Blastochloris tepida: one gene and its partner. The main gene of each other region encodes a partner of the protein of the gene in region 2 in a complex. Links are inferred from orthologs where the notes say so. Each region holds a gene or a part of one and is shown on either strand. Other genes may lie near its edges. The genes, in order: BLTE_RS03535 and exbB.

Region 1 (10,522 bases), 890 kb from region 2 along the record:
TCTCGACAACATCGACTCCATCCTCTGCCTGCCCGAGATGCCGGAGAGCGCGAGCAAGGGCGCCATCGGCCCGGCGGCAGTCGAGCTCGACACTGTCGGCTTCGCCTATGGCGCGCGCGCGGTGCTCGACTGCATCTCGGTCCGCGTCGAGCCCGGCCGCAGCCTCGCGCTGGTCGGACCGAGCGGATCGGGCAAGTCGACGCTGGTGCGCCTTATCGCCCGCTTCCTCGATGCGCAGAGCGGCGCGGTGCGCATCGGCGGCGTCGATGTCCGCGACATGAGCGCGGAGGATCTCCACGCCCGCCTCGCCGTGGTGTTCCAGGACGTGTTCCTGTTCGCCGGCACCATCGCCGACAACATCCGCCTCGGCCGTGCCGGCGCCAGCGACGCCGACATCGTTGCCGCCGCCAAGGCCGCCCGCGCCCACGACTTCATCGCTGCCCTTCCGAACGGCTACGACACGCTGGTCGGCGAGCGCGGCCACGGCCTGTCCGGCGGCGAGCGCCAGCGCATCTCGATCGCCCGCGCCATCCTGAAGGACGCGCCGATCCTGATCCTCGACGAGGCCACCGCCTTCGCCGATCCCGAGAACGAGGCGGAGATCCAGACCGCGATCGCCGAGCTGGCGCGCGGGCGAACCATGATCGTCATCGCCCACCGCCTGCATACCATCACCCACGTCGACGAGATCCTGGTGCTCGACCAGGGGCGGATCGCCGAGCGCGGCCGGCACGACGATCTCGTCGCGGACGGCGGGCTCTATGCGCGCATGTGGGCGGCCCATCAGGCGGTGCGCAGCTATCGCCACGCCAGCCGGGGGAACTGACCATGAAGCTGTTATCGTTCATCTGGGCGCACCTTGGCGCGGCGCGCGGCAAGTTCGTCCTCGGCCTGATCGCAACATTGGTGGAAGGACTGGCCGCGGCGGTGCCGGCGGCGGCGGTCGGGCTCGGGCTCGTCCGCCTCGCCGAAGGCGGCGCCACCCCGTCCGACCTCATGCCCTATGCCGGCGCGATCGTCGCTGCCTTCGTGGTGCGCACGTTGGCGCTGCGGGTGGCCTGGAGCGCCGGCTTTCGGGCCGGCAACGAGGCGACCGAGACCGTGCGCCGCCGGCTGGTCCAGCACATGCGCGTCGTTCCGCTCGGCGCCCTGGTGCGCTGGACGCCGGCGCGCCTTGCCACCCTGGTCGGCGAGGACAGCCGCTGGATCAACGAGTGCTCGACCTTCACCCTGCACCGCATCATCGCCGGCTCGGTGACCGGCCTTGTATTGTTCGCCCTGGCAGCGCTGTTCTCACCGCTGGTGGTCGCGGTGATGATCGTCGCCCTCCTCGTCGCGCTCGTGGTGCACCAGCCGATCGTCCGCGTCGTCGCGCGCGTTCTGGCGACCCGCTCGCGCTTCATCGTCGACCTCAACCACCGCATCGGCGAGTATGGCGAGGGCATCGCGGTGTTCCGCATGTTCCTGCGCAAGGGCGAGGCGCTGGCGCAGTTCCAGGAGGTCGTCGAGGGCGCCTATCAGCTGATGCGGCGCAACACGCCGCGCCTCATCGCCATGCAGGAGACCAACAGCTTCCTGTTGTCGGTCGGCGTGCCGCTCGCCTTGGTCGCGGTCGCGGTGAGCGGCGCCGCCACCGCCGCGCCGGCCGAAACCATGGTGGCGCTGTTCTTCGCCATCGCCGCCCAGACCGCCTGGACCAGCGCGGTGATCAAGCAGGCCTTGATCTTCCGCCTCGGCGAACAGGCCCGCTGCGGCATGGAGGCGTTCTTCGCCGAGCCGGTGCTGACCGGCAGCCGGCGCGACTTCGCGCCGTCTCTCGACGTGATCGCCGACCGTGTCTCGTTCGCCTACGGCAAGGACGGGCGGACCGCAGTCGAAGAGGTCAGCTTCACCGCCGAGCGCGGCACCGTCACCGCGATCGTCGGGCCGAGCGGCGCCGGAAAATCAACCGTGCTTGCGCTGCTGGCGCGCTTCTATGACCCGGCCAGCGGCGCGATCCGGATCGGCGGCCTCGACATTGCCGAGGCCGACCCGGCCCGGCTGCAGGCGCTGATCTCCGTGGTCGACCAGAACGTCCACCTGTTCCGCGACACCCTGCGCGCCAACATCCTGCTCGGCGATCCCGGCGCCGATGACGCCCGCCTCAACGCGGTGGTGACGGCCGCCCGCCTCGACGAACTGGTGGCGGCGCTGCCGAACGGCCTCGACACCCGCCTCGGCGATGGCGGCCGCACGCTCTCGGGCGGCGAGCGCCAGCGCGTCGCCGTCGCCCGCGCTCTGCTCAAGAACGCGCCGATCGTCGTGCTCGACGAGGCCACCTCGGCGATGGACCCCTTGTCCGAAAAGGCGATCCAGGACGCCGTCGCCGCGCTCGAAAGCGGCCGCACGGTGATCGTGGTGGCGCACCGCCTCCACACCATCGCCGGCGCCGACCAGATCCTGGCGATGGACCGCGGCCGCATCATCGAGCGCGGCCGCCACGACCAGCTTCTGGCGCTTGGCGGCACCTATGCAGGCCTGTGGACGGCGCAGCAGCGCGCCAGCGGCTGGAGGCTCAGATGAGCGAGGCCGGCCTTGTCGCGATCGGAACAATCCTCGCCGTGATCACTTCGGTCGGACCCGAGATCCGCGACCTCCTCAACCCTTCTTTGGAACAACCGCAATAATGGGGACCCCCTTGCGCCGATCCGCGATACTGCTGGCTTCGTCTCTGCTCTGCTCCACCGCGCTGACGCCGGCTCATGCCGAGCCGGAGACCCAGAGCGAGAACAACACCGAGACCGAGACGATCGAGGAGATCACCGTCACCGCCCGCAAGCGGACCGAGAAGCTGCGCGACATTCCGTTCTCGGTCGAAACCATCAGCCGCACTGAGCTCGAACAGAAGCGCATCATCGACGGCACCACGGCGCTGCGCGACATCGCGGGCGCAGTGAAGCCCACCTTCGGCGACCGCTCCAACGACTTCATCATCATGCGCGGCGTCGGCGCCGTGACCTTTCCCTTGAGCCCCGACGACAGTTCGGTGCTGACCTTCATCGACGGCGCGCCGACCTCGATCGCCGCCTCCAACTCGGCCTATTTCGACCTGCAGCGGGTCGAGGTGCTGAAGGGCCCGCAGTCGACGCTGTTCGGCCGCAACACCTCGGGCGGTGCCATCAACCTCATTCCGATCCTGCCGAGCCAGACGCCCGAGGGCTATATCGGGTTCGAGTATGGCAGCGACAATCAACGCCAACTCGAAGGCGCATTGGCCGGCGCCATCGTGCCGGAGAAGGTCGCGGGCCGCGTCGCCTTCCGCCTCCGCGGCATCGACGGCTTCATCCCCAACACCGAAGGCTCGGACCTCGGGGATGAGACCTCCTATGTCGGCCGCGGCTCGCTGCTGTTCACCCCCAACGAGCGTACCCGCTGGCTGGTCAGCGCCAGCGGCGAGAAGACCAAGCTGTCGCCGATCTATTACATGCTGGAGGGCGACGGCATGGAAAAGATCGCCGGCTATTCGGTCGCCGATGAGAACATGGAGTTCGTCAATCTGAGCTCGAAGTTCGAATACGCCTTCGACGCCTTCACCTTCACCGCCCAGACCTCCTACCACAAGGCCGACGTCAACTCCCGCTACAACGCGCTCGACGTGCATCTCGCCAGCGCGATGTCGGGCCTGCCAACCTCGATGTTCGCCGATCCGGCGACCAACCACATCTACTGGACCCGCGACGAGTCGCGCGCCACCCAGGAATTCCGCCTCACCTCCAATCCCGGCTACGCCATCTCCTGGATCGCCGGCGTGGTCGGCTATCAGGACACTGCGAATCTCGTTCAGGACAACAAGCTGTGGCTTTACGCCCCGCTCATGGCCGGCACCCAGGACTACAACCAGACCACCACTGGTGCCGCGGTGTTCGGCGAGATCACGCTTCCGGTGTGGGACAAGCTGAAATGGACCGTCGGCGGACGGCTGACCCACGAAAGCAAGGACTTCGACAACCTCTACACGTCCGACGGTACCCCGGGGACAGTCCCCTCATTCGCCGAGCAAGGCACCATGTCCTACGGCTTCTGGACCGGCCGCACCTCGCTTGCCTATGAGTGGTCGCCGAACCTGTCGAGCTGGGTCAGCGTGGCGCGCGGCTACAAGGGTGGCGGCTACGGCATGTCCAACCACTTTGCGGCCTTCGGCATCCCCCGCGATCCGTACGATCCGACGTCGATGATCGCCTATGAGATCGGCAGCCGTGGCTCGTTCCTCGACAACCGGCTGAACCTGTCCGGTGCCCTGTTCTACAACGATGTCTCGCAGGAGCAGATCACTGCCTTCAACACCACGACGCTTGAGGTGCTGGCACTCAATGTCGATGTCCAGAGCTGGGGCGGCGAGCTTGAGGGCAGCTATCGCATCGCCGAGGGGTGGGACGTCGGCTTCGGCGCGGCCTACACCCAGGGCGAGTTGCTCAATGTGTTGCCGGTTCTTGCCACCCTGGTGAACGGACTTGTGGACGGCAACAGGATCCCCAACGTCCCGGAGTGGACCCTCAAGGCCTCGCTCGCCCACCGTACCCATGTCGAGAAGCTCGGTCTCGGCAGCGAGCTTGGCGATGCACAGGCCTACTGGCGGCTCGATTACAGCTTCGTCGATGCGCGTTTCGCCGACGCCGGCAACATGTTCCTGCTCGAGTCCTCGCACTATCTGGGAGCGCGGGCCGGCCTGGAGTGGGAGAAGCGGGAGTTCTATCTCTTCGGCAGCAATCTGCTGAACGAGGAAACCATTTCATACGGGAATGTTTATGCTCCTTCCGCCAAGACGGGCGAAATGCTCTCCGGCGTGAGCTACGCCCGCGGCCGCAACTTCGGCCTTGGCGCCAAGGTGCGGCTGTGACCGCCACCGTGATTGCGGGGGCGTGACATGCACACGGTGGACATGACGCCGCTGGGGCTGTTCCTGTCGGCCGGCTGGGTCGGCCGCAGCGTGATCCTGGCGCTGACCTTGGCCTCGATCTGGTGCTGGGTGGCGATGATCGAGGTGTGGCTCGGCCATCGCGGCCTCAACCGCGCGCTCAAGGCGGCCTCGAACGGCGAGGCGCCCGCGCTCCTCGCCGGCGTCGAGCGGGCCGGCGCCGAGGCCGCCCGCCTTCACATCGCCGCCGAGAGCGTCGCCGAGCGGCGCGCCCGCATCGCCGAGGCGATGGGGCGGGAGGCGGAAGTCGTGATGATGCGGCTCGAACGCGGTCTGCCCGCTCTGGCGATGATCGCCACCGCTGCGCCGTTCATCGGCCTGTTCGGCACGGTGTGGGGCATCATGTCGAGCTTCATGGGCATCGCCGCGTCGCAGGACACCTCCCTCGCGGTAGTGGCGCCCGGCATCGCCGAGGCGCTGGCGGCGACCGCCATCGGCCTCGTCGCCGCCATTCCCGCCTCGCTCGGCTACAACCGCCTTGCCGCTGCGCTCGGCCACGCCGGGCAGCGGCTGCGCCATCACGTCGAGAGCCGCGCGGTTGCGCTCGGCATCGGCCCTGCTTCCCCCACGCATGGAGATGGATGATGAGCACTGGCGGATTGGGATCCTCGCGTCCCGGCAGCTACCGCCCGTCGGCAGAGATCAACGTCACGCCGCTGGTCGACGTCATGCTGGTGCTGCTGGTGGTGTTCATGATCACCGCGCCGCTGCTGGCCGCCGGCCTGAAGCTCGATCTGCCGCGCGCCTCGACGGCCAAGCCGCTCGATCCCAAGGATCCGATCGTCGTCTCGGTCGATCGCGACGGCCGCATCGCCGTCGATCAGACCCCGGTCGTCCGCGAGGAACTGGCGGCGACGGTGCTGGCAAGGATCGCGGACAATGACCACGCGGTACGGGTGCGCGGCGACCGCGACCTCGCCTATGGCGAGATGGTCGGCATCGTCGATCTGCTCGCTGGCGCCGGTGTTCGCCGCCTCGCGCTGGTCACCGAGCCGAAGACGGCGCGCGAGGCTACCGGGGGGCCTGACGACCGCGCCAGTGCCACGCCGGAGGCCGGCAAAGGCGAGAGCGGCAATCTGGCCACCGCGACGGTTCCCCCAGCGGGCACCGCCTCGCAATGACCCTTGCGGCAATCTCCCGGCGCACCGCCTTGGCGCCACCGCCGGCGGAGCGCCCATCGGGTCGCGGACGGCGGACCGGCCTCATCGTGCTGGTCACGGCGGTGCATGCCTCGGCGCTGATCGTGCTGCCCAGTCCCGATCCGGCGCAAGCACCGCCCACGGAGGTCGAGATCACCGTTGTCAGCGAGCTGCCCACGCCGGAGCCGGTGGACGCCGCGCCAGAGCCACCGCCACCGCGTCCCGAACCCGTTGCGGAACCGGAGCCTGACCCTGTGCCCGAGCCGGAACCTAACATCGAGCCGCCGCCGGAGCCGATCGTCACGCCTGAGCCGGAGCCGGAGCCGATCGTTGCCGAGCCCCCCAAACCAAGCCCCGCACCCCCGCGGCCGAAACCGAAGGCCGAGCCTCCACCTCGCCGCAAAGAGCCGGCCAGCCCTAGCGCGCCCTCGCAAGCGAAGACGGCTGCGCCCGCCGCCGCAACGCGGTCCGGCCGCGATCCCGGCTATACCGCGCGGGTGCGGGCCATTCTCCAGGCCCGGGTCGATGGCCTTGGCCTGGAAGAAGTGGCCGGCGTCGTTGTGGTGGCCTTCTCGGTCGGCCCGAGCGGCAAGCTGGTCTCCCCCCGGCTGGTGCGCGCGTCAGGCAATTTCACCATCGACCGCGCCATTCGCGCGGTGCTCGCCAGCATCTCGTTTCCCCCACCGCCCGGCGGCAGCTTCGCCGGCAACGTCTCCATCCGCGTCCGTTAGGAACCCCTCATGCAGCCGCGCGCCCTTGTCAGCACCCTCGTCCCTGCCATCCTGCTCGTCGCCTATGTCCTGTTCGCCGACACCGGCGACTGGGGCACGCGGGTGTTCGTCACCGGCAGCCTGACGATGTGGGTCTTGCGCAATCGCTACGACCACACCCGCAACGGCCCGCTTGCCGAGACCCGCATCGACATCACCGAAAAGCTCGTGCTGCTCGCCGCCGCCATGGGTGTCATGGTGCTGCCCTGGGTGACCATCTTCTGGCCCTGGCCGCCGCAATGGGTTGCGCCCGCCAGCCCCGCCACAGCCATTGCCGGCGCCATCATCTTCCTGATCGCCGATCTGCTGTTCTGGCGCTCGCACGCCGATCTTGGCCGGCAATGGTCGCCGACGCTGGAGATCAAGCAGGATCACGCGCTGATCACCCGCGGCGTCTATCGCTGGGTCCGCCACCCGATGTATGCCGCGATGTGGCTGATGGCGATCGCCCAGGCGCTGCTGCTGCCGCACTGGGCCGGCGCGCTGTCCGGCCTCATCGGCTTCGGGGCGGTCTATGTCACGCGCATCAACCGCGAGGAGGCGATGATGCGCGACCTGTTCGGGCGGGCCTGGGACGAGTACGTCCGTCGAACCGGCCGGCTCATGCCGCGTTGGCGCGGTTCGGCGTGATACGGAACTCCGGCCCGATCGGCCGTTTTCGCATGTCACCGTAGATCGCCGCCCTCGCCACATAGGATTCCGGCGTCCGTCTCTGTTTCAGAACGAGAACGTCACCGCCCCGGACGCCGCGATGACCGTGCCCGCCGCAGCCAGGACGTTGCCGCTCACGACGCGCACGGTCGCCTGATACTCCTGATGGGCCACGACATGCGGCCGATGCCGCCGACATACGTGAAGCCGTTCGGCGCGCCCCGACGGCGCGTGTTGCCAGTGGAGGAAGGATGTACGGTTTTCGTTATCCCGAAGGGATCGACCGCACGCCGCATCACTCCGCTGCGCCATGCGCCGCTCCGGCCAGCACGGGGCTCCCGGCCATTCGCAGCCGCAACCGCAACGCCATCAACAGGCAGGTGAGGATCAGCCCGGCCGACAATCCGTACCACCAGCCGATCGGCCCCAATGGCGCGACGATCCAGTCCGTGAAGCACAGGGCGTAGCCCAGAGGCAGGCTGAAGAGCCAGTGCACGCCAAGCTGGATCAAGAACGGGCTGCCCGGATCTCCAAGGCCGCGCAGGAAGAACCCCAAGGCGATGGCCGCCACGTCCACGGTCAGGATCAGGGCCACCACCCAGAGCAGATCGAGCGCCAGGGCGGTGACCGCAGGATCCTGGGTATAGAGCCCCGCCACCTCCGCGTCGAAGGCCGCCAAGCCAGCCGCCATGGCCAGCGACGACACCACCGCAAGGCCCATCGTCCAGGCCATGAGCGGGCGCAGGCTCGCCCGGTCGGTGCCGCCCGCGGATCGGGAGATCAGAATCGTCGCCGCCATGCTGAGGCCGGTCGGGATCATCAGCATCACCATGAGGATGTTGAAGGCGATCTGGTGGGCACCGATGGCCACGGCCCCAATGGTGGCAATGAACACGCTCACCACCCCCATCACCAGATAATCCGACAGGAAATTCAGCGCGATCGGCAGCCCGAACAGGCAGAAGCGGACGATCCGCGCCAAGGAGAACTCGGCGATGCGCGGAGGGCGCTGCCAAAGATACCGGACGGCACCATGCGTGCGGGTGACGCCCATCAACGCCAGCGCCATTCCCCACGACACCGCCGCAGTTGCAGCACCGAAGCCGGCGCTTCCCAGGGCCGGCAGGCCGGCATGCCCGTGGACGAAAGCGTCGTTGAGCCAGATCTTGGCGAGGACGCCCACGACGATAACCACGGTGACCATGGCCGGCGCCCGATGGGCCTCCAGGGTGAACCGAACCGCCAGGAACAGGCCCATTCCCGGCAAGGCCAGCGCCACCCACTGCAGATAGGCTATCGCCTCCGGGATCAGTTCGGGCGCCACCCCGACGGCGCGGAACAACGGACCGCAGCCGGCAGAGAGCGCCAGCCCCAGCAAGGCGCCTCCCAGAACGCCCACCACAACGCCTCGCAGGACGATGCCCGCGACACCCGCTGGATCCCCCTCTCCCAGACGGGCGCCGATGGCCGGCGTCATGCCGTACAGCAGGCCGAGCAGAAAGATCATCATCGGCGTCCAAACGGCGGCCCCGACTGCGATGGCTCCCAGGGTCAGAACGCCGAGGTTGCCTGCCATCACGACGTCCACAACGCCGTTCGCCATTTGCGCGAACTGGGAGACAATGATTGGACCGGACAACACAAGCAGTGTCGGCAGCAGCCGCGAACGCGATGCCGGCCCGGCGCGGGATACGGAACCTTCGGTCATGATGAGTCCTTCTGCGGGGCCTGTCGGTCCTCTGGCCGAGTCCTGTTGCGGAATCGGCCGGAACTTCGCAGGGTACCGGCTCGACTTTCCGCCCCCCCGAACGCAGCGGAGTTCACATCCGGTGCAGGTCCTGCGGAGGGATCCTTCGTCCCGGCCGCGACACCATGCGCCGATCAAGCGTTCACCGAGCCGAGCCGAGCAACTGCTCCAACTTGTTGAGTTGCCGAATTCTTTGACGCGAGGTCGGCATCCATTCTTGCGGAGAATGCTCTCGATCTTCCGCCGGGTGGCCTTTCGAGAACGGGGAATGTGAGCAGAGATTTCAAACCAGTTCAGTATAACAATAAAATAGAACGCCGAAACATTAAATTGCCGCACTCGACAGATTGCAATTATAAAAATTAAATATTCCCATAAGCGAAAAGAAGAAGATCCCCGCCTGCGCGAGCACCTCGTGCTGCGCGTCGGTGCGAAGGTCGCCGATCATCTCGACGCCGTTCCGGGACACCTCGGGGCGCGGCGTCGCGGCGGTACTCGCTTCGTCCGCCACGTTCGCGCCTTTCTTGTTCTTGCCAGGCTCCGGCAACCGGAAATACACCGACTGCACCTTGCCCTCGCGGCCAAGACTCGCGGTCAAGGCTCGCGGCCAAGATACATCGCGGCGCGATCGCCCCTGCCGTGCCCACCGTAGACGCGCTCGGCCTTCCGCAGCAGCGCTGGTCTATGAGGCCGGCCAGCAGCAGGGCAAGCGGGTGCTGGCCTATGATCTCGGCGGCCGTATGTGACTACCACCACCCGCCAGTCGCGCAAGGGCGAGATTTCAAGCTGGAAGGCCTACGCCCCCGCCTTCGCCGGCAAGATGGCGGTGGAGGCGGTCGACCGGGTGATGCGCGGCGAAGGCGCGCCCTCGCCGGCCTGGGAAGGCGAGGACGGCTTCATCGCCTGGATGCTGGGCGGGCCGCAGGTGTCCTATCTCGTCCGCCTGCCCGAGAAGGGCGAACCCAAGCGCGCGATCCTGGAGACCTACACCAAGGAGCACTCGGCCGAGTACCAGAGCCAGGCGCTGATCGATCTCGCCCGCCGCATGAGGCCGCGGATCGGCGATCTCGCCCGCGTCAAGAGCATCGTCATCCACACCAGCCACCATACCCATTACGTGATCGGCACCGGCGCCGGCGATCCGCAGAAGATGGACCCCACGGCGAGCCGCGAAACGCTCGACCACTCGATCATGTACATCTTCGCGTTGGCGCTGGAGGATGGCGGCTGGCACCACGTCAAATCCTACACGCCCGAGCGC
Region 2 (10,751 bases):
GCAGTGGAAGCTCAATCATGCCGATTGGTTCGAGTTGATCACCGCCGCCCGCTATGACGGCTACGAGCTGTCCGGCGGCGGCAATTCCTCGGAAGGCGACCGCATCTCGCCCAAGGTCACGCTCGGCATCACGCCGCTGCCGTGGCTCACCGTCTACGGCACCTATGCCGAGGGCTATCGCGCTCCCGCCGTGACCGAGACGCTGGTGGCCGGCGCCCACCCCGGCTACGCGCCCGGCATTCCGAGCCTGTTCACCTTCGTGCCCAATCCGGCGCTGCAGCCGGAAGTCGGCAAGACCAAGGAGATCGGCTTCAACATCCGCAAGGACGACTTGTTCAAGAAGGGCGATGCGCTGCGCGCCAAGATCAATGTGTTCCGCAACGACGTCGAGAACTACATTGAAATCTTCACCTATGGCGATCCGGTCACTTGGTGTCCGGTGACGTTTCCCGGCTGTCCGCCGGTTCCGGTGGTGACCATCAACGACTATTCGCTGGCGCAATACCGCAACATTCCCGAGGCGGTGATCGAGGGCTTCGAGTTCGAAGGCCGCTACGATGCCGGCGGCTGGTATCTCCGCCTCACCGCCCAGTGGATGGAGGGGCGCAACGTCATCGACGATCTTGCGCTGCTGTCGATCCCGTCCGACCGGATCGTCACCGCCGCCGGCATCCGCCTGCTCGACCGCAAGCTGACGGTGGAGGCAAGCTGGACGGCGGCGCGCTACGACCACGTTCCCGACGGCTACACCTACACCGCCGCCTACAATCTGGTGGACATCTATGTCGGCTACCAGCCGACCCCGGACGTGCTGCTGCACGCCGCGGTGACCAACCTGCTCGACGAATACTATCTGCCGATCCCTGTCGCGCAGCCCGACATGATCCTGGCCACCGCCGCCCCCGGCCTCGCCTTCAAGGGCGGGCTCAAGATCCGGTTCGGGGGCTGAACGATGCGCCTGCCGGCGACCGCGCCCAGACCGGTTCGTGCGGACACGGCACTTGAACGTCCGCGCGAGGCCCCCACGCGCGGCCGCTCCGGGATCGCTGTGCGATCGCCCGGAACGCGCAGGAGGCCGGCCGGCGTTTCACCTCCGTTACGCCGCGCCGGCCTCTCTCCGGCACCCGAACTCCACGCACCCGTTCTCCGCGCGGCCTGCGCGGACCTGCCGGCGGCCCGCCCCCCGGTGCCGCCGGCAGGACTTGTCGTTTTCCCAGCGTTCGTTCGCCAGCCGACGCCAGCACCAGGAGAAGAACCGTGTTCATCGCCATGAATCGCTTTCGCATCGCCAAGGGCCAGGAGGACGCGTTCGAGCGCATCTGGCTCGGCCGCGACTCGCGCCTGCCCGAACTGCCGGGCTTCGTCGCCTTCCATCTGCTCAAGGGGCCGGAAGCGGCGGACCACACGCTCTACGCCTCGCACACGGTGTGGGCGACGAAGGCTGACTTCGAGCACTGGACCACCTCCGAGCAGTTCCGCAGCGCCCATTCCGGCGCCGGCGGCGGCTCGGCCTCCGGCATCTATCTCGAACACCCGACATTCGAAGGCTTCGAGGTGCGCCAGACCATCGAGGCCAAGACCGGCTGAGCCGGCCGGCCCAATTCCCATCCCCAGGCAGCGCCCGCGGCAGGAGCCGCGGGCCGTGGAGTGAGAGACATGACCGTACCCGCCGAACTCGTCCGCCGAATTGCCGCCAATCCGGGCCTGGTGATCGAGCAGGCCGCCCATGAATACGGCGTCAGCGCCCGCACCGTGGTCGAGGCGCTGCCCGCAGCGATGCGCCGCTTCGCGCCGGCGTCCGCTTTCGAGGAAGTGATGGCCGACATCGCCGGCTGGGGCGAGGTCACGGTCATCGTCCACACCGTAGACGGCATCTTCGAGATGACCACCGCCGTGCCGCGCGGCGAGATCGGCCATGGCTATTTCAATCTGATGTCGTCGAGCGGCCTGCACGGCCATCTGCGCCACGACCGCTGCGGCGGGCTGGGCTTCGTCGAGCGCCCGTTCATGGGCAAGCCGTCGGCGGCGGTGCTGTTCTTCAACATCGACGGCGGCATCATGTTCAAGGTGTTCGTCGGCCGCGACGAGAGCCGCGCGCTGCGCGTCGACCAGCTCGAAGCCTTCCGCGCGCTGGCCGACCGGCTGGCCGGTGCGGTGGAGGCCGCGGCGTGAACGGCCAGCCGTCCATGTCCGGCCACAAGGCGCCGGCAGCCGATCCGATCGCCCGCTTCTTCGCGGCAGGCGAGGGCGACCCGCTGACGGGCGCCTTCACGGCGCGCGTGCCGGTCATGCCCTGGCGCAACGCCACGCCGGTGCCGCCGGAGGAGACCGCGGCGGTTTACGCGGACGCGCTCGCCCGCCGGCGCGAGGATACCACCGTCGCCTATCTGCACATTCCGTTCTGCCACAATCATTGCCTGTTCTGCGGCTTCTTCCAGACGGTGTGGCACCCGGATCTGTCGGCGCCGTTCGTCGACGACGTGCTGGCCGAGCTGGCGCGCGCCGCTGACGCGCCGCTGGTCGCCGAGGGACCGCCGATCGCCGCGGTCTATCTCGGCGGCGGCACGCCGACCGCGTTGGCCGCCGCCGATCTCGGCCGCCTGATCGAGGGTCTGCGCCGGCATCTGCCGCTGGCCGCCGATTGCGAGATCACGGTGGAGGGCCGCATCCACGATTTCCCGATCGACAAGGCGAAGGCCGCCCGCGATGCCGGCGCCAACCGTTTCTCGATCGGCGTGCAATCGTTCGACACGACGATTCGCCGCCGCCTTGGCCGCAAGGCCAGCCGCGCCCAGATCGAGCGGGCGCTGGGCGACCTATTGGCGCTCAACGGCCCGGCGGTGATCGCCGACCTGATCTATGGCCTGCCGGGACAGGACAGCCGCACTTGGCAGGTCGATGTTTCGACCGCGATGGCACTCGGCCTCGACGGCGTCGACGTCTATGCCCTGAACGTCTGGCAGCACGGCCCGCTGGCCAAGGCGATCGTGCGGGGCAAGCTGCCGCAGGCGGCGGTTCTCGGCGATCAGGCCCGCTTCTATGACGAGGCGGTGAGCCGCCTTGTCGATGCCGGCTGGCGCCAGCTTTCGCAGGCGCATTTCGGCCGCACCACGGTCGAGCGCAACCGCTACAACCGGCTGGTCAAGGACGGTGCGGTGTGCCTCGCCTTCGGCGCCGGGGCCGGCGGCTCGGCCCACGGCCTGTCCTGGCGCACCATTCCCGCGCTCGACCGCCGCGCCGAGGCGATCGCCGCCGGCCGCTGGCCGATCGAGGGCATCGCCCGGCTTCCGGCCGACCACGCCGCCCGTACCCGCGTCATCACCTCGCTCGATCTCGGGCGGCTCGACCTCGCAGCTCTGGAACGCGAGGCGCCCGGCGTGCTGGCAGCGGCCGAACGCCTGCTCGCCAATTGGCGCGCCGCCGGGCTGATCAACATCGTCGATGAGGTGATGACCACCACCCGCGCCGGTGCGTTCTGGTCGGTGAACCTCACCTCCGGCCTGCACGCCGCCCTCGACATGGCCGCCCAGGGCACCGCCACCCGCGCGGCGTGATACCAACGGCCCCAGACACTGACGCGTGGGGCCGTTGACTCTCACGGATTTTCTTGTGGGAAATCAAAGATTTCTCGAAAATCCGCAACCGGAGCCAACGGTCCGCTTTCGCAGCCGTTGGTATGATGCTCTCTCCCGTGTCATCCCGGACGGCGCGAAGCGCCGAGCCGGGATCGTGCGCAGAGCAGGCTCCGAGGGCGCAATAGCAAAGCGTATTGCGCCGAAGCTGACGGCAGATACAGGCGGCGGAAATGGCGGACTACGCTGCGCAATTGCGCCCACTGTAGAGCGAGTCTCTTTCCTGAAACGGTCCCGGGTCGCGCAGCTTCGCTGCTTGCCCGGGACGACGACCTGGGCTTCGTCATCCCGGCCAAGCGCCCTCGGGCGCGTGAGCCAGGATCGTCTGCGCAATGAGTGGCTTTCCTGCCGGCGGTCCCAGGTCGCGCACCTTCACCTCGCCCGAGGAGACGCGGCTGCCTCACCGCAGGCTGTAGCGGATCGGCACCGAGAAGCTGAAGCGCGCGCCCGCAAGCTCGGGCGGCGGCGGCGGTAGCGGCTGCGCCCGCAGGATCAGCTCGGCCGTCTCGCGGTCGAGCGACGAGTGGCCGGAGCTGGCGGTGAGGCGGCTGGCAATGACGTGGCCGGCGCGATCGACGGTAAAACTGAGCCGGGCGACGCCGGTCTCGCCGCGCGCCTGCGCTTCGGCCGGGTAGCGCTTATGGCGCTGCAGATGGGCGACGATCCGGCTATTCCAGTTCGGCAGCGCGTTGCTCGCGCCGTGGCCGAACGTCTGCGATGCCGGGACGGACGCCACGGCTTCGGCGGAACTCGGCGCGGTGGTGGCCGCGGCCGTCTGCGGCCGCTTCGGCTTGCGCTCGGGCTTCTTCGCCTCGCGCTTCGGATCGGGCTTCTTGACTTCGGAGGTCTTGATGTCGGGCCGCGGCACCGGCTTCGGGGCCGGTACTGCCGGCACCGTCTCCGGCACCTCGATCGGATCGGGCGTCGGCGGCTCCACCGCCGCCTGCTCGGTCTCGAGTGGCGTCTCGGCCGTCTCAGGCTCGGGGGGCGACTCGGTCTTTTCGGGCTCGGTTTCCTCGGTCGTCTTCGGCTCAGGGGTGAGATCGGCCTGGGTCTGCTCGGGCCCCGGAACGCTCTCGCTGCTGGCCGAGTCCGGCGAGGCTGACATCAGTTCGAGCTCGATCACCACCGGCATGCCGGCCGTCACCTCCTCGGACTGCCAATTGGTCAGCACCGCCAATGCGACCGCGCCGTGCGCCGCCGCGGCAAACGCGAATGCGAGGCCCCAGCGCAGCGAATCCTGACGGGGGAACGTGGGCGAAGTCATCGCTGCCCTCCGGCATCGAGCCCGACCAGCGCGACCTTGAGATAGCCGGTCGAGCGCAGCACGTTCATCACCGACATCAGATCGCCATAGGCCACCGCCTTGTCGGCGCGCAGGAACACCCGCTGCTCGCGGTCGCCGCCGGCGGCGCGGTCGAGCGCGGCGGCAAGCCCCTCGCGGCTCACCGAATCCTCGCCGACCGTCAGCGACAGGTCGGACTTCACGGTCAGGAACAGCGGACGGTCGGGCCGCGGCTGCCGTTCGGCGGTGGAGGAGGGCAGGTTGACCGCCACATCGACGGTGGCGAGCGGCGCCGCGATCATGAAGATGATGAGCAGCACCAGCATCACGTCGATGAACGGCGTGACATTGATCTCGTGCACCTCGTCGATGTCGCCGTCGCCGCGGCCGAAGTGCATTGCCATGGCATTACTCCGCAGCGGTCCGCGCCACGCGCGGCCGGCCGGCGGCGTGGCGGTCCAGGTCGCGGCCGGCGAGGCGCAGCACCGCCGCCGCCGCATCGCCGACCAGCCCGCGATAGCCGGTGATCTGGCGCGCGAAGGCATTGTAGATCATCACCGCCGGGATGGCGGCGACCAGACCGAGCGCCGTTGCGAGCAGCGCCTCGGCGATGCCGGGCGCCACCACCGCCAGATTGGTGGTCTGCGCCTTCGAGATGCCGATGAAGCTGTTCATGATGCCCCACACCGTGCCGAACAGGCCGACGAACGGCGCGGTCGAGCCGATGGTGGCCAGGATTCCGGTGCCGCGCGCGATCCGGCGGCTGGCTGCGGCCTCGATGCGCTCAAGGCGGGAGAGGATGCGCTCCTTGATGCCGGCCGCCGCAAGCTCGCCCGATGCGTCGATCTCGACGGCTGCGGCGCGGGCCAGCGCCGTCACCGCGCCGTCCTGCGGCACGAGTCGCGCCAGCGCGGCATCAAGCGTGGCCGAGTCTTCCAGCACCTCCAGATCGGCACGGACGCGCCGGCGCGCGGCGGTGAGTTCGACCGTCTTGGCGAGCCACACCGTCCAGGTCAGCACCGAGGCCAGCAACAGGCCGACCATCACCACCTGCACTACGATGTCGGCCGCCAGGAACATGCCGAGCGGCGACAGATCGCGCGGCAGGTCGGCGGGCCTGTCGATCGACGGCGCGGCAGCGGGGGCTGCAGCAGTGGGGAGAGGCGCCGCCGTTGGTGCTGTCGCCGAGGGAGCCTCTGTCGCCGGGGAGGGAGCGGGCGGGGACGTAGGTTCCGCTACTGCCGGCGCGGGTGGCGCAGCGATGGCGGGGGCGTGCGTTTGATGGACCTGCGGCGGCTCCGGCTGCACTTGAGCGGCCGCCACGTTCGGCGACCACAGCAGGGCTGGAAGGAGGATCGACAGCAGCGCCCGCCTCACCCCGGACATCCGTTCGGCCTGCGTGCCGCGCGCCATCCGCGCGCTGCCGCCATGGGAAACGTCCAATCTCCGCTGGCCCGCCACAGTCACAATCGTCATCCCCTCATACGAAATCCGGGCCGACCATGCCGGAGCCCCGGACTCCGATTGCCGGAACTCCCGCTGCCGGAAGCAGAATGCCAGCCCACACGGCACACCTGAAGTATGCCGCATCCGCAGCCACGATTCATAGTCAACCGCGCGCCGAGGTCAACAGCGCAAGTCCATATTCGAAATGGTACATTTCCAATGTGAAGTCAAAATTCCGCACATCGACGTAACAATAAAGCAGAGGACTTGTCGTTGATTGTCCGTCCGCAACGGAATTGGCAGGGGAGCGCTGCTGCCGTCGAGCTTTCCACCGAAACCGGCGGCAGCAGGCCAGTTGAAGCCGGTCAAAACGGCCCCTCATGGCGTAATTGGACACCGCCGCTCTGCAATGCACATGGCGGTCTTGCAGTGCAACCTGGAGCGCCTTTGCCGGCGCCACCGCACCGTCGGGCAATACATCGGCGACGGGCAGGGGACGTGCCGTCGGCCCGTCCGGACGCGGTCGGGAACTCTGGCCTCGTCCGCGGGCGTTTGCACGGATCGGTGCGAACCGGGCAGGGACCGGCGCGCTCCCGCGGCTGTTTGCACGCGGCCGTCCAGATGCGCGCGATCGAGCGTGCGGCGCGCCCGCCAAATGGAAAAAGGGCGCAGCCCACCGGCTGCGCCCCGAAATCCAACTCGGATTCTCACCGACTCGGTCGGTCGCGACGCGACCGGAGAATGCTCTAACGCAGGCTCACCGACATGCCGCTGAGGCCGGCGGAAATGTCGAAGCCCACCCGCTGACCGGACAGTTCGAGGATCACGCCGTTCGAATTCTGCAGACGGACCGCACCGGCACCACCGGCAAAAGACGCACCTGCGCCGATGGCGGTGTAGGTGCCGGCGATGTCGGACGCCCGGCGCAGATTGAAGGCTCGGCCGACCAGTTCCGACTGCGACGCACCGATGATGGCACCCGCGCTGATGCCGCCGAAACGCAGCGGATAGAGGCGCCCCTTGAAGGTGAGCGTGCCTTCGCCGCCGCCGACGCCGATGATGAAGCCGCCGCGGGTGATGACCGCCCGTACCGTGCCCGTCGCCGCTTCCGACGGGGTCGGCACGCTGACCATTGCGACCAGGGCCAGCAGGGCCACGCGGAAGATGACGTGAACGGCCTTGTTCAGACGCTGCATTGCTGCCTCCTCAGGATTTTTGGCAACCACAGTAATTGGGCGGCGAAGTCATCTCGTCGATAGCGAGCATACGCAAAATATGCTCAGAACGGAAAAAAGTTGGTCTTCCGTTCGGTCATGGCTTGAAGTGGCAGCAGAATCGGCGGCTCCGGCAGGCAGCCTCAGCCCGGATCGGAGCGGCGCTCATTGGCCGATTGCACGATGGCGAGCGCGGCGGCACCCGGCATCGGCCGGCGCGCGGCGGAACGGAAATCGGCGCGTCCGGCGAGCGCCTGTTCGAGCAGCCGATGGTACTGGTGCCGTGACACCTCGATGCAGCCGAAGCTCTCCAGATGGCGGGTGGAGAACTGGGTGTCGAGCAGGGTGAAGCCGCCGACAAGGAGCAGCGCCACGAGGTGCACCAGCGCCACCTTGGAGGCGTCGGTCTCGACGTGGAACATGCTCTCGCCGAAGAAGGCGCGGCCGATCGCAACCCCATAGAGCCCGCCGACCAGCAGCCCGTCGCGGTAGGCTTCGACCGAGTGGCAGTGCCCGAGATCGAACAGATCGCGATAGAGCCGGCGGATGCGCGCATTGATCCAGGTGCGCATGCGCCCCGGCGCCGGTTCCGAGCAACCGTCGAGCACGCCCTCGAAATCGTGGTCGACCCGCACCTCGAACCGGTCGGAGCGGATGGTGCGGGCGAGGCGCCGGCTCACATGCAGGCCGTCCAGCGGAATAATGCCGCGCCGTTCCGGCTCGATCCAGTACAGGCCCGGATCCTCGGCACTCTCGGCCATCGGAAAGATGCCGCAGGCATAGGCCTTCAGCAGAACTTCGGGCGTGATGTCCACCTGTCCGGTGAAGCCGCGCGTCATGGCCAGATATCTCCGCCCCCCAGCGAAGAGCCGCGACGACCATAGCACATCGCGGCAGCATCGCAGCAGGGTACGGCGAAGCGTTCGCCGCCGGCCGAAACGCTCAGATGTCGGGCGAGCCGGCCAGGAAATGCTCCAGCCAATGGATGTCGTATTGGCCGTTGGCGATGTCGGGGTGGCGCACCAGCGTGCGGAACAGCGGCGCGGTGGTCTCCACGCCGTCGACCACGATCTCGTCCAAGGCGCGGCGCAGCCGCATCAGGCACTCGTTGCGGGTCTTGCCGTGGACGATCAGCTTGCCGACCAGCGAGTCGTAATAGGGCGGGATGGTGTAGCCCTGATAGACCGCCGAATCGACGCGCACGCCCAGGCCCCCCGGCGGGTGGAAATAGGTGATCTTGCCAGGAGAAGGGCGGAAGGTGGTCGGGTTCTCGGCATTGAGCCGGCACTCGATGGCGTGGCCGTTGATCACGATGTCGTCCTGGGTGATCGACAGCGGCAGGCCGGCGGCGAGCCGGATCTGCTCGTTGAGCAGATCGATGCCGGTGACCATCTCGGTCACCGGATGCTCGACCTGGATACGGGTGTTCATCTCGATGAAGTAGAATTCGCCGTTCTCGTACAGGAATTCCACCGTCCCGGCCGACAGGTATTTCAGCTTGCGCATGGCGTCGGCGACGACCTCGCCGATGCGGTTGCGGGCGTCGACATTGAGGGCCGGGGAGGGGCTTTCCTCCCATACTTTCTGGTGGCGGCGCTGCAGCGAGCAGTCGCGCTCGCCGATATGGACGGCGTTGCCGCGGCCGTCGCCCAGCACCTGGATCTCGATGTGGCGCGGCTTCTCCAGATACTTCTCGATATAGACCGTCGAGTCACCGAAGGCCGCCTTGGCCTCGGAGCGGGCGGTGGCCAGCGCGACGTCGAGATCGGCCTCGGTGCGCGCCACCTTCATGCCGCGGCCGCCGCCGCCGGCCGCCGCCTTGATCAGCACCGGATAGCCGATGTCGGCGGCGATCCGGCGGGCATCGACATCGTCGGTGATGCCGCCCTCCGAGCCCGGCACGCACGGGATGCCGAGCCGCTTGGCGGTGCGCTTGGCCTCGATCTTGTCGCCCATCAGCCGGATGTGCTCGGGCTTGGGGCCGATGAAGCCGATGTGATGGTCGGCGAGGATCTCGGCGAAGCGCGCATTCTCCGACAGGAAGCCGTAGCCCGGATGCACCGCCTCGGCGCCGGTGATCTCGCACGCCGCCAGCAGTTGGGGCACGTTGAGATAGCTGTCCTTGGCCGGCGGCGGGCCGATGCACACGCTCTCATCGGCGAGCTTGACGTGCATGGCGTCGGCATCGGCCGTCGAATGGACGGCGACGGTGGAGATGCCGAGCTCCTTGCAGGCGCGCAGAATGCGGAGCGCGATCTCGCCGCGATTGGCGATCAGGATTTTCGTGAACATGCGAGCCTCATTTCCTCCGGGCGATGCCCGGGGGGCGCGATCGTCACTCGATGATCATCAACGGCTCGCCGTATTCGACCGGCTGGGCGTCGCCGACAAGGATCTGCGTCACCGTGCCGGCGCGCGGCGCGGGAATCGCGTTCATCGTCTTCATTGCTTCGATGATCAGGAGGGTCTGACCTTCCTTCACCTGCGTGCCGATGTCGACGAACGCCTTGGAGCCCGGCTCCGGCGCGCGATAGGCGGTGCCAACCATCGGCGACTTCACCAAGCCCGGGTGGGCGGTCAGATCGGCGACGGCCTCGACGGCCGCCGCCGCTGCGACGGCTGGAATCGGCGCCGGCGCCGCGACGGTGACGGCATTGGTCGACATCGCCGCCGGGAACGGCGCGAGCTGGATGTTGCGGGCAACGCGGATACGCAGTTCGCCTTGCTGCACTTCGACCTCGGTGAGGTCGGTGTCGTTGAGCAGCTCCGCGAGTTCGCGGATCAAGGCAGGATCGATGGCGGGTTTGGGCTTCAACATTCTATCTCCCGGCGCCGGTTCAGACCGTCGCCTTCAGCTTGGCGGAGCGGTCGGCTCGCCGCGAATGAGCACTGAACACGTATGCGCGGGGGGATTTCGCGCAGGATACGTCTCGGCCGGACCGATCTCGCCGTCATGCCGATGCGCCGCGGCGAGCGCGCTTCCATCCGGCCCACAGCCGATTCCGAGAAGACGATGATCGCACCCATTGCAGACTGCAACCATCGGACCCATCTGGCGCGGCCGACCGGTTCGCCCGCCGGCGCTCTTATAGGCATGGATGTGTCCGGTGAAAAGCGGCCTGTATCGACCCGCCCGCCCCGTGGATTTCCGGGCGCCCGGCGTCGGGCCGGGAT

What was found.
Region 1: the proteins of exbB (region 2) and BLTE_RS03535 are in contact, whole or in part, in a cryo-EM structure (PDB 9DDO), measured with the Escherichia coli proteins. The link is inferred for Blastochloris tepida from one-to-one orthologs.

What each region holds. Positions count from the first base shown.
Region 1 is NZ_AP018907.1:784,645-795,166, reverse strand. Bases 5,233-7,992 are described here. They hold BLTE_RS03535 (TonB family protein), read left to right. Parts: upstream 5,233-6,161; coding sequence 6,162-6,824; downstream 6,825-7,992. Other genes in these bases: BLTE_RS03520 (MATE family efflux transporter), read right to left, coding at 7,810-7,992; BLTE_RS03525 (hypothetical protein), read right to left, coding at 7,581-7,826; BLTE_RS03530 (protein-S-isoprenylcysteine O-methyltransferase), read left to right, coding at 6,834-7,493; BLTE_RS03540 (ExbD/TolR family protein), read left to right, coding at 5,539-6,075; BLTE_RS03545 (MotA/TolQ/ExbB proton channel family protein), read left to right, coding at 5,233-5,539. Also shown: BLTE_RS03560 (ABC transporter ATP-binding protein), read left to right, coding at 1-826; BLTE_RS03555 (ABC transporter ATP-binding protein), read left to right, coding at 829-2,562; BLTE_RS03550 (TonB-dependent receptor), read left to right, coding at 2,678-4,876; more of BLTE_RS03545, read left to right, coding at 4,904-5,232; more of BLTE_RS03520, read right to left, coding at 7,993-9,222; BLTE_RS03515 (hypothetical protein), read right to left, coding at 9,587-9,859. UniProt on the Escherichia coli protein: Interacts with outer membrane receptor proteins that carry out high-affinity binding and energy dependent uptake into the periplasmic space of specific substrates such as cobalamin, and various iron compounds (such as iron dicitrate, enterochelin, aerobactin, etc.).
Region 2 is NZ_AP018907.1:1,675,357-1,686,107, reverse strand. The notes cover bases 4,360-7,348. They hold exbB (tonB-system energizer ExbB), read right to left. Parts: upstream 6,394-7,348; coding sequence 5,326-6,393; downstream 4,360-5,325. Other genes in these bases: BLTE_RS07740 (hypothetical protein), read right to left, coding at 7,110-7,348; exbD (TonB system transport protein ExbD), read right to left, coding at 4,896-5,321; BLTE_RS07755 (energy transducer TonB), read right to left, coding at 4,360-4,899. In the rest of the region: BLTE_RS07775 (TonB-dependent hemoglobin/transferrin/lactoferrin family receptor), read left to right, coding at 1-949; heme-degrading protein HmuQ, read left to right, coding at 1,258-1,587; heme utilization cystosolic carrier protein HutX, read left to right, coding at 1,657-2,172; hutW (heme anaerobic degradation radical SAM methyltransferase ChuW/HutW), read left to right, coding at 2,169-3,554; more of BLTE_RS07755, read right to left, coding at 4,033-4,359; more of BLTE_RS07740, read right to left, coding at 7,349-7,559; aat (leucyl/phenylalanyl-tRNA--protein transferase), read right to left, coding at 7,721-8,416; accC (acetyl-CoA carboxylase biotin carboxylase subunit), read right to left, coding at 8,520-9,869; accB (acetyl-CoA carboxylase biotin carboxyl carrier protein), read right to left, coding at 9,913-10,395. UniProt on the Escherichia coli protein: Involved in the TonB-dependent energy-dependent transport of various receptor-bound substrates. Protects ExbD from proteolytic degradation and functionally stabilizes TonB.